Regions from separate parts of the Micromonospora sp. B9E7 genome, predicted to be linked through region 1. Evidence: riboswitches for the same ligand, from Rfam matches in the RefSeq annotation. Region 1 holds a riboswitch; the other holds the start of a gene.
What was found. Region 1 has a riboswitch for thiamine pyrophosphate ahead of thiE (thiamine phosphate synthase). Riboswitches for the same ligand answer to the same signal wherever they lie in the genome.
Positions count from the first base shown of each region.

Region 2: another riboswitch for thiamine pyrophosphate. It lies ahead of ABGB10_RS04780 (ECF transporter S component); the one in region 1 lies ahead of thiE (thiamine phosphate synthase).

Region 1 is NZ_JBDPLX010000007.1:347,668-351,721, forward strand. Features, by position in the region: gene ABGB10_RS15035 (ThuA domain-containing protein) at 1-1,294, opposite strand, end outside; TPP riboswitch at 1,595-1,704, shown strand; gene thiE (thiamine phosphate synthase) at 1,699-2,325, shown strand; gene thiO (glycine oxidase ThiO) at 2,319-3,485, shown strand; gene thiS (sulfur carrier protein ThiS) at 3,476-3,676, shown strand; gene ABGB10_RS15055 (thiazole synthase) at 3,673-4,054, shown strand, end outside.
Region 2 is NZ_JBDPLX010000002.1:451,222-455,275, forward strand. Features, by position in the region: gene ABGB10_RS04765 (DUF6328 family protein) at 1-114, opposite strand, end outside; gene ABGB10_RS04770 (SIS domain-containing protein) at 286-1,035, opposite strand; gene ABGB10_RS04775 (alpha/beta fold hydrolase) at 1,189-2,019, opposite strand; TPP riboswitch at 2,128-2,232, shown strand; gene ABGB10_RS04780 (ECF transporter S component) at 2,307-2,900, shown strand; gene ABGB10_RS04785 (ABC transporter ATP-binding protein) at 3,017-4,054, shown strand, end outside.

The sequences.
Region 1 (4,054 bases):
TGGTGTTGTCGCCGGTGGCCAGGTAGAGGTTGCCCTCGCTGTCGAACGTCATGCTGCCGCCAGCGTGGCAGCAGGTGTTGCGCTGGGTGTCGACCCGCAGCACCTGCTTCTCACTGGCCGGGTTGATGGTGTCGCCGGTCACCGTGAACCGGGACAGCAGGTTGCGGGTGACCCCGTCGTTCGGGGCGTAGTAGAGGTACACCCAGTTGTTGGTGGCGAAGTCCGGGTCGAGCCGGATGCCGATGAGGCCGTCCTCGTTGCCGGTGAAGACGTCCAGGTCGACGGCGGTGACGGTGTTGCCGGTGTCCGGCTTGATGATCTGCACGCGACCGTCACGCTCGATGTAGAAGACCCGCCCGTCGGGGGCGATGTCCAACTCCATCGGGTTGCTGGTGTTGCTGTCCAGCGCCACCTTCTCGAAGTTCGAGGTCTTCGAGGCGCCGCAGTCGGCGTCCTGGACACCTGCCGCGGTGCGGATGCCGCCGAGCAGGTGGGAGAGGAAGCCGGGCTCGGCGTACGACTCCCGGGTGTGGCCGCCACCGGTGTACCAGGACCGACCACCGTCGTAGTCCTGACACCAGGCGATCGGGTGGTCGGCGCCCATCGCGCCGGCGCCCGCGGTGTAGCTCTTCTCGTCCAGGCTGGCCAGCACGTGCACGTCCGGCCGCGGGTTGGTCTGGTAGTTGTACCACTCGTCGAACCGGGACCAGCGGTCCGGCAACTCGGCGGTGGACGGGTGCGCGTGGTCCTCCACCTTCACGGTGGCCTGCTGGTTCTGCGGGTGGTTGGCGAAGTACGCGCCGACCAGGTCGCCGTACCAGGGCCAGTCGTACTCGGTGTCCGACGCGGCGTGGATGCCGACGTAGCCGCCGCCGGCCTTCACGTAGCGCTCGAACGCCGCCTGCTGCTCGGCGTTGAGCACGTCACCGGTGGTGGAGAGCCAGATCACCGCCTTGTACTTCGCCAGGTTGGCGTCGTTGAATGCGGCGCCGTCCTCGGAGTTGTCAGCGGTGAATCCGTTGGCGGCACCGAGCTGCTGGATGGCGGCGATGCCGGTGGGGATGGAGTCGTGCCGGAAGCCGGCGGTCTTCGAGAAGATCAGGACGGAGAAGGGATCGGCCGCTGCCTTTGGTGCCTTCGGCACCACCTGGCTGACCGGGGCGCCGGCCGGCGCCTCACGTGGGGGGACCTGGGCGGCCGCCTGTGCGGGGGTGCCGAACAGGGTGGTCGAGGCCATGGCCAGGGAGATCAGGGTTGCGGTGATGGGTACGCGGGCACGACGAGAACGGGACACGCCGCCTCCTGTGTCGTAGTGACAGAGATCGCGGGAGCCGGCTCGCCGAAGACCCTCCCTGATGGAGCCGGTGGTGACACCGTGCCAGGGTGTCCCCGCCAACATTTTGTCGAATCGCTGAACAAATTAATTCGGCTGGTTCGATGTCGGGCAAGATGCCGGCGGGTAACGGTTCTGCAACGGCGGGCGACATTCCGAACAGGACCGTATGAAGCGCCCCATCGATCTTGCTCATCCGGCCCGCACGGACGCCGCCGACCCCGCCTTGGCAGACCGGCGGATCTGTCGTACGGTGACACGCAAGTAACCCACGGGAGCCCGGTGTACCGGGCTGAGAGGGGGGCTGACAGCCCCCGACCGTCGAACCTGATCCGGGTAATGCCGGCGCAGGGAGGAGCGTTGCCGTGCCGTCCATGGGGCGACTGCATCTGATCACCGACACCCGACCCGGGCGCGACCCGCTCACCGTGGTCCGGGCTGCCCTCACGGCGGCCCGCGCCGACCTGGTGGTGCAGGTCCGCGTCGAGGATTCCGCCACCGACCGCGAGGCGTACGACCTGGCCCGACGGGTGCTGGCGCTCTGCGCGTCGTACGAGGCCACCTGCCTGGTCAACGACCGGCTGCACGTGGCGCTGGCGGTCGGTGCCGCCGGCGGGCACGTCGGTGCCGACGACCTGCCGGTCGCCGCCGCCCGCCGGGTGCTCGGCCCCGCCGGAGTGCTGGGAGCCACCGCCCGCGCGCCGGAGACGGCGACCTCGGCGGTCGCGGCCGGAGCCAGCTACCTGGGTGTCGGGCCGTGCCACACCACCAGCACCAAGTCCGGTCTACCCGACCCCATCGGGCCGGCCGGGGTACGCGCCGTCGTCGACGCCGTCGACGTGCCGGTCATCGCGATCGGCGGAGTGACCGCCGCGCGGGTGCCGGCGCTGCGGGCCGCCGGGGCGTACGGGGTGGCGGTCGTCGGTGCCCTCTCCGCCGCCGCCGATCCGGCGCGGGCGGCGGCCGAGCTGCTCCGGGCACTGACGTGTTAGCAGGAGGCCCTTCCTCTACAAAAGCCGTTAACAGGGGGCCCTTCCTTGCGGATGTGGTGGTGGTGGGGGCAGGGCCGATCGGGCTGTCCATCGCCTGGCGCTGCGCCGCCCGAGGGCTTCGGGTGGTGGTGCACGATCCGGCACCCGGATCGGGGGCCTCCGCGGTGGCCGCCGGCATGCTCTCCCCGGTCGCCGAGGCGTACTTCGGTGAGCGGCAACTGACCGAGTTGCTGCTGGCGTCCGCCGCCCGCTGGCCGGGGTTCGCGACCGAGTTGACCGAGGTGACCGGAGTCGAGATCGGCTACCGGACCGAGGGCACCCTGATGGTCGGCCTGACCGGCGACGACCTGGCCGAGGCGCGCCGGCTCTGGGCGTACCAACAGGGGTTGGGTCTGCCCGTGACCCCGTTGCGCCCCAGCGAGCTGCGCGACCGCGAACCGGCGCTCGCCCCGAGGGTGCGCGGCGGCGCGCTCGCGCCCACCGACCACCAGGTCGACCCCCGACTGCTGGTGCCGGCGCTGCGCGTGGCCGCGCAACGGGCCGGCGCGGTGTTCGTGCCGCAAGCGGTCCGGCACCTGTCCGATGTGGATGCCGAGGTCACCGTGGTCGCCGCCGGCTGTGGCGCTGCGGCACTCACCGGCCTGCCGGTGCGGCCGGTGAAGGGCCAGATCCTCCGGCTCCGCGCGCCCGACGGCGTCGCGCCGGGCTTCCGGCACGTGATCCGGGGGTACGCCGACGGCGAACCCGTCTACCTGGTGCCCCGTGCCGGCGGCGAGGTCGTGGTCGGCGCGACGGTCGAGGAACGAGCGGACACCACGGTCACCGCCGGTGCCGTGCAGCGCCTGCTCCGCGCCGGAATCGACCTGCTGCCCGAGCTGGCCGAGTACGACCTGGTCGAGGCGGTCGCCGGGCTGCGTCCGGGCACACCGGACAACGCGCCGATCCTCGGGCCGCTGCCCGGCCGACCGAACGTCCTGGCCGCCACCGGGCACCACCGGCACGGCATCGTGCTCGCTCCGATCACCGCCGACCTGATCGCGGACCTGGTGCTCGGCGGCGCTTCCGACCCGCTGCTCGCGCCGTTGCGGGCCGACCGGTTCGGCGGCGCGGGCTCGGACGGAGCTGAACCGACCATCATGGAGGGGGACCGGTGGAGTTGACGGTGAACGGGGCCGGACGCATCGTGCCCGGTGGCACGTCGGTGGCCGACCTGGTCCGCGACATCGTGCCCGAACAGCGTGGGGTCGCGGTCGCGGTCAACGGTGAGGTCGTACCCCGGACCGGTTGGCCGGCCACGGCGCTGCGCGACGGCGACCGGGTCGAGGTCCTCACCGCGGCACAGGGCGGGTGAGCGGCATGCCGTTCGAGCTGGGCGGGGAGACGTTCACCTCGCGGTTGATCCTCGGCACCGGCGGTGCCGCGAACCTGCACGTCCTGGAGCAGGCGATCCGGGCGTCCGGCACCGAGCTGGTCACGCTGGCGCTGCGGCGGGTGGGCACCGCGCCGGGCTCCACCGGCGGGCTGCTGGAGCTGCTGGACCGGTGCGGGGTACGGCTGCTGCCGAACACCGCCGGCTGCCACACCGCGACCGAGGCGGTGAAGGTGGCCCGGCTGGCCCGGGACGCGTTCGACACCGACTGGGTCAAGCTGGAGGTGATCGGCGACGAGCGGACGTTGCTGCCCGACGGGGTGGAGTTGCTCCGCGCCGCCGAGGAGCTGGTCGCCGACG
Region 2 (4,054 bases), on a different contig from region 1:
CAGGGTGAGCAGGAAGGCGAAGAGGATCTGCACGCCGGTCTGGGCGACCCGCAACTCCTGGAGCAGGTCGGCGAAGTTGCGCTGCCAACGCTGCTTCTCGGTCTCCTTGGACACGCGCTACCTCCGGTCAGACGCTACTGCCGGCGGTCCCGGCCGCCGGCAGCAACGCCAATGCCCCACCCGGCCGAGCGCGAAACAGGTTCACGACATCTGCCGTTCACGTCGGGGACGCAAGTCGGCCGCCCGCCGTGCCGGTGCCGGGCGACCGAGGTACCGGTGGCGGCCTCAGGACCCGCGTCGGATCCGGCCCGCGTACCGGGCCTCCAACTCCGTGTTGTGCGCGTCGCCGTCCGGGATGTTCGCCGACAGGTAGACCGGCGGTCGCTCCCCTGCCGCCAGCAACCGCGCCACCACCTCCACGGTGATCTGCTGGGCCAGCAGCGCCGCGGTGATCGAGGAGACCGCGCCGACCGCGCCGCCACCGGGCAGGGGCAGCGTCGCGTCACCGTACGGCGCGCCGTTGTCGAGCACCACGTCGGCGAGGTCACCCAGCTTGCGCCCGGACGGGTGGCGGGAGCTCATCCGACCGGAGTGCTGCGCCGAGGTGATCGCCACCAGTCCGTGGCCGCGTTCCTTGACCAGGGTGGCGAACTCCACCATCGCGCCGTTGACCCCGGAGTTCGAGGCGAGCACGAAGACGTCGGTGGGCCGCACCGGGGCCAACTCGTAGAGGCGGTGCGCCACACCCGGGTCCCGTTCCAGCATCGGACCGAGCCGATCGGCTGGTTCGCCGCCGAGCAGCACCAGGTCGCGCAGCGCGATCCGGTTGGTCGGCACCAGACCACCCGCCCGACCCGCGATCTCCATGGCCAGGGCCTCCGAGTGCCCCGTGCCGAACGCGTGCACCACACCGTCGGCGCGTACGGCCTCGGCGATCAGGTCTGCGGCCCGGCCCACCGCCTCCCGCTGACTGGCGGCCACCCGGCCGATCGTCTCGGTCACCACGGTCAGGTAGTCCTCGGCACTCACCGTCATGCGTCCTCCGTCGTCCGGTTGCGGGCCAACCAGTCAACCGCGCGCCCCGCCGAGCATGTCGACCAGGGTGCGCCCGGCCGGCACCTCTTCGGCGGCCGACCCGGGCGCGGCGATCGGGCGCCGGCTGCCCGGTCCGCTGCCGTCCACCGCCACTCAGGCCGTTCCGCCGGCTCGGGCCAGGATCGCCTCGGCGAGCGGACCTGGCGCCGCGTCCGGGATCCAGTGACTGACACCGGCCAACTGCACGAAGCGGAAGTCCCCGGTGACGTTCGCCGCGCACGCCTCGGCGGCGGTCCGGCCGATGGCGACGTCCCGGTCGCTCCACACGTACGTGGTGGGCACCGCCACCGGGCCGACGGCGGCCAGGTCAGCGCGGGACATCGCCCGGTACCAGTTCAGCGCTGCGGTGAGCGCCCCCGGCTCGCGCATCGGGTCGGCGTAGCGGTCCACCCGGGTCCTGTCGCCGACCCCGCCGAGCAGCTTGCGCAGCGCGGTGGCGTGCCAGGCCAGCAGCACCTTCTCCGCCTTGTCCGGCTTACGGAACAACGCGATGTACGACGACCGGGCCTTCTGCTGACTGTCGTTGGTCAGGGCGTGCGCCATGGCCGCCGGATGTGGGACGGACACCGCCGTCAGTGTGCGGACCCGCTCGGCGTGCCGGGCGGCGACCGCCCAGGCCACGACCGCGCCCCAGTCGTGACCGACCAGGTGGACGGCGTCCAGACCGAGCGCGTCGAGCACCGCCACCACATCGGCGACCAGCTCGGGAATCCGGTAGTCGGCCACCGCCGCGGGCCGCGCGCCCGGTGAGTAACCCCGCTGGTCCAGCGCGTACGTGCGCAACCCGGCCGCGTGCAGCGCCGGCACGACGTCGTCCCACTCACCGCTGTGCTGCGGAAATCCGTGTAGCAGCAGAACGGGTACGCCGTCCGGCGGACCACCCGTGGTTACCTCGAACGTGAAGCCTCGCGCGTCGACCCGCATGATCGGAAGCGTACTCAGCCGGCGACGGGCCGGCCGCCCGCCGCAGGTCAGAGGAGTGCCCTGCTGGGCCGGCGACCCAGGTCGGTGTTAGCGTCAGCGAGACAACTTCACATCCGACAGGGGAGCGCACAGCGCTGAGAGTGCGGGCACGCCCGCAGACCCTCGAACCTGATCTGGGTAATGCCAGCGCAGGGAGTTCGGTCGACCTCCAGCCGCGCCGCAGTCCGGTGCCACCGGACGCGGCGTGCGTCTTCTCCTGGTTCGATTTACTGAACTGGGAGCCACACATGAAATCCACCACCGACACACACCGTTGGCGCACGATCGACATCGTGGTCGCCTCGGTGATCGCGGTCGCCTTCGGCGTCATCTTCTGGGCATGGGGCCTGCTCTGGAGCGCCACCGAGGGCGCGTTCGCCTTCTTCCCGCCGGCGCAGGCGCTGCTCTACGGCGTCTGGCTGATGCCGGCCGTGATCGGCGGTCTGGTCATCCGTAAGCCCGGTGCCGCGCTCTACTGCGAGACGGTCGCCGCGGTCCTCTCCGCGCTGCTGGGCAGCCAGTGGGCCGGCACGGTGATCCCGCAGGGCATCGTGCAGGGCATCGGTGCCGAACTGGCCTTCGCCGCCTTCCGGTACCGGTCGTTCCGGCTGCCGACCGCGGTGGTGGCCGGCGCGCTGACCGGTCTCAGCGCCGCGCTGTTCGACTTCTTCATCTGGAACGTCGACTACGAGCTGACCGACTACCGCATCCCGTACGCGCTGATCACCATCGTCAGCGCCACCGTGATCGCCGGTGCCGGTGGCTGGCTGCTGACCAAGGCCCTGGCCAACACCGGTGTCCTGGACCGCTTCCCGGTAGGCCGGGACCGCGCCCTGATCTGACCCCCACCAACTCGCGTTGATCATGAGGTTGACGGGTGGATGGATCTTCATAACCACCGTCAACCTCATGATCGACCGTGCAGGGTGGAGCCGGGGCCTGGGAGGAGGTGGGTTTGGTGGGCGGGGTTCTGCTGCGCGGGTTCGGGTGGCGGCACGCTGGGCGGCGGGCCTGGGCTCTGCGCGGGGTTGACCTGCGGGTCGAGGCTGGGGAGCGGGTTTTGCTTCTTGGGCCCTCCGGGGCCGGCAAGAGCACCCTGCTCAGCGCCCTGGCCGGGCTGCTGCCCGAAGACTCCGGCGAGCAGGAGGGCACCGTCGAGATCGACGGGCTCGACCCCCGCAAGGGACGGGAACGGGTCGGCATCGTCTTCCAGGACCCGGAGACCCAGCTCGTGATGGCGCGCTGCGGCGACGACGTCGCGTTCGGGCTGGAGAACCGGGGAGTGCCGGCCGACGAGATCTGGCCCCGGGTGGACGAGGCGCTGCGCCGGGTCGGCTTCCCGTACCCCCGGGACCGCAACACAGCCGCGCTCTCCGGCGGCGAGCAGCAACGCCTCGCCCTGGCCGGCGCGCTCGCCCTGCGCCCCGGCCTGCTGCTGCTCGACGAGCCGACCGCCAATCTCGACCCGGCCGGGGCCGAGCTGATCCGGCAGGCGGTGACCCGCGCGCTGGACGCCGACACCACGCTGATCCTGGTCGAGCACCGGGTCACCGAGGCGCTGCCGCTGGTCGACCGGGTGGTCGTCCTGGAACCCGGCGGCGGGGTCCGCGCGGACGGCACACCCGAGGCCGTCTTCGCCGCCCACGGTGCCGCCCTGGCCGCCGAGGGGGTGTGGGTGCCGGGTCACCCCATCGCGCCCCGTCCGGCCAGCGCCGCGGCCGGGGAGCTGTTGCTCACCGCCGACCGGCTCGGCCTGCCACCCCGGCTGGCCCCCACCGACCTGGCGGTACGCGCCGGCGAGGCACTCGCCGTACGCGGACCCAACGGCGCCGGCAAATCCACCCTGGCGTTGCTGCTCGGCGGACTGCTCCGGCCGGGCACCGGGCGGGTCACCGCGTCTCCGGAGTTGGCCGGCACGGACCACCGCACTCCCCCGCACCGCTGGCGCGCCCCCGCCCTGGCACGACGGATCGGGTCGGTCTTCCAGGACCCGGAG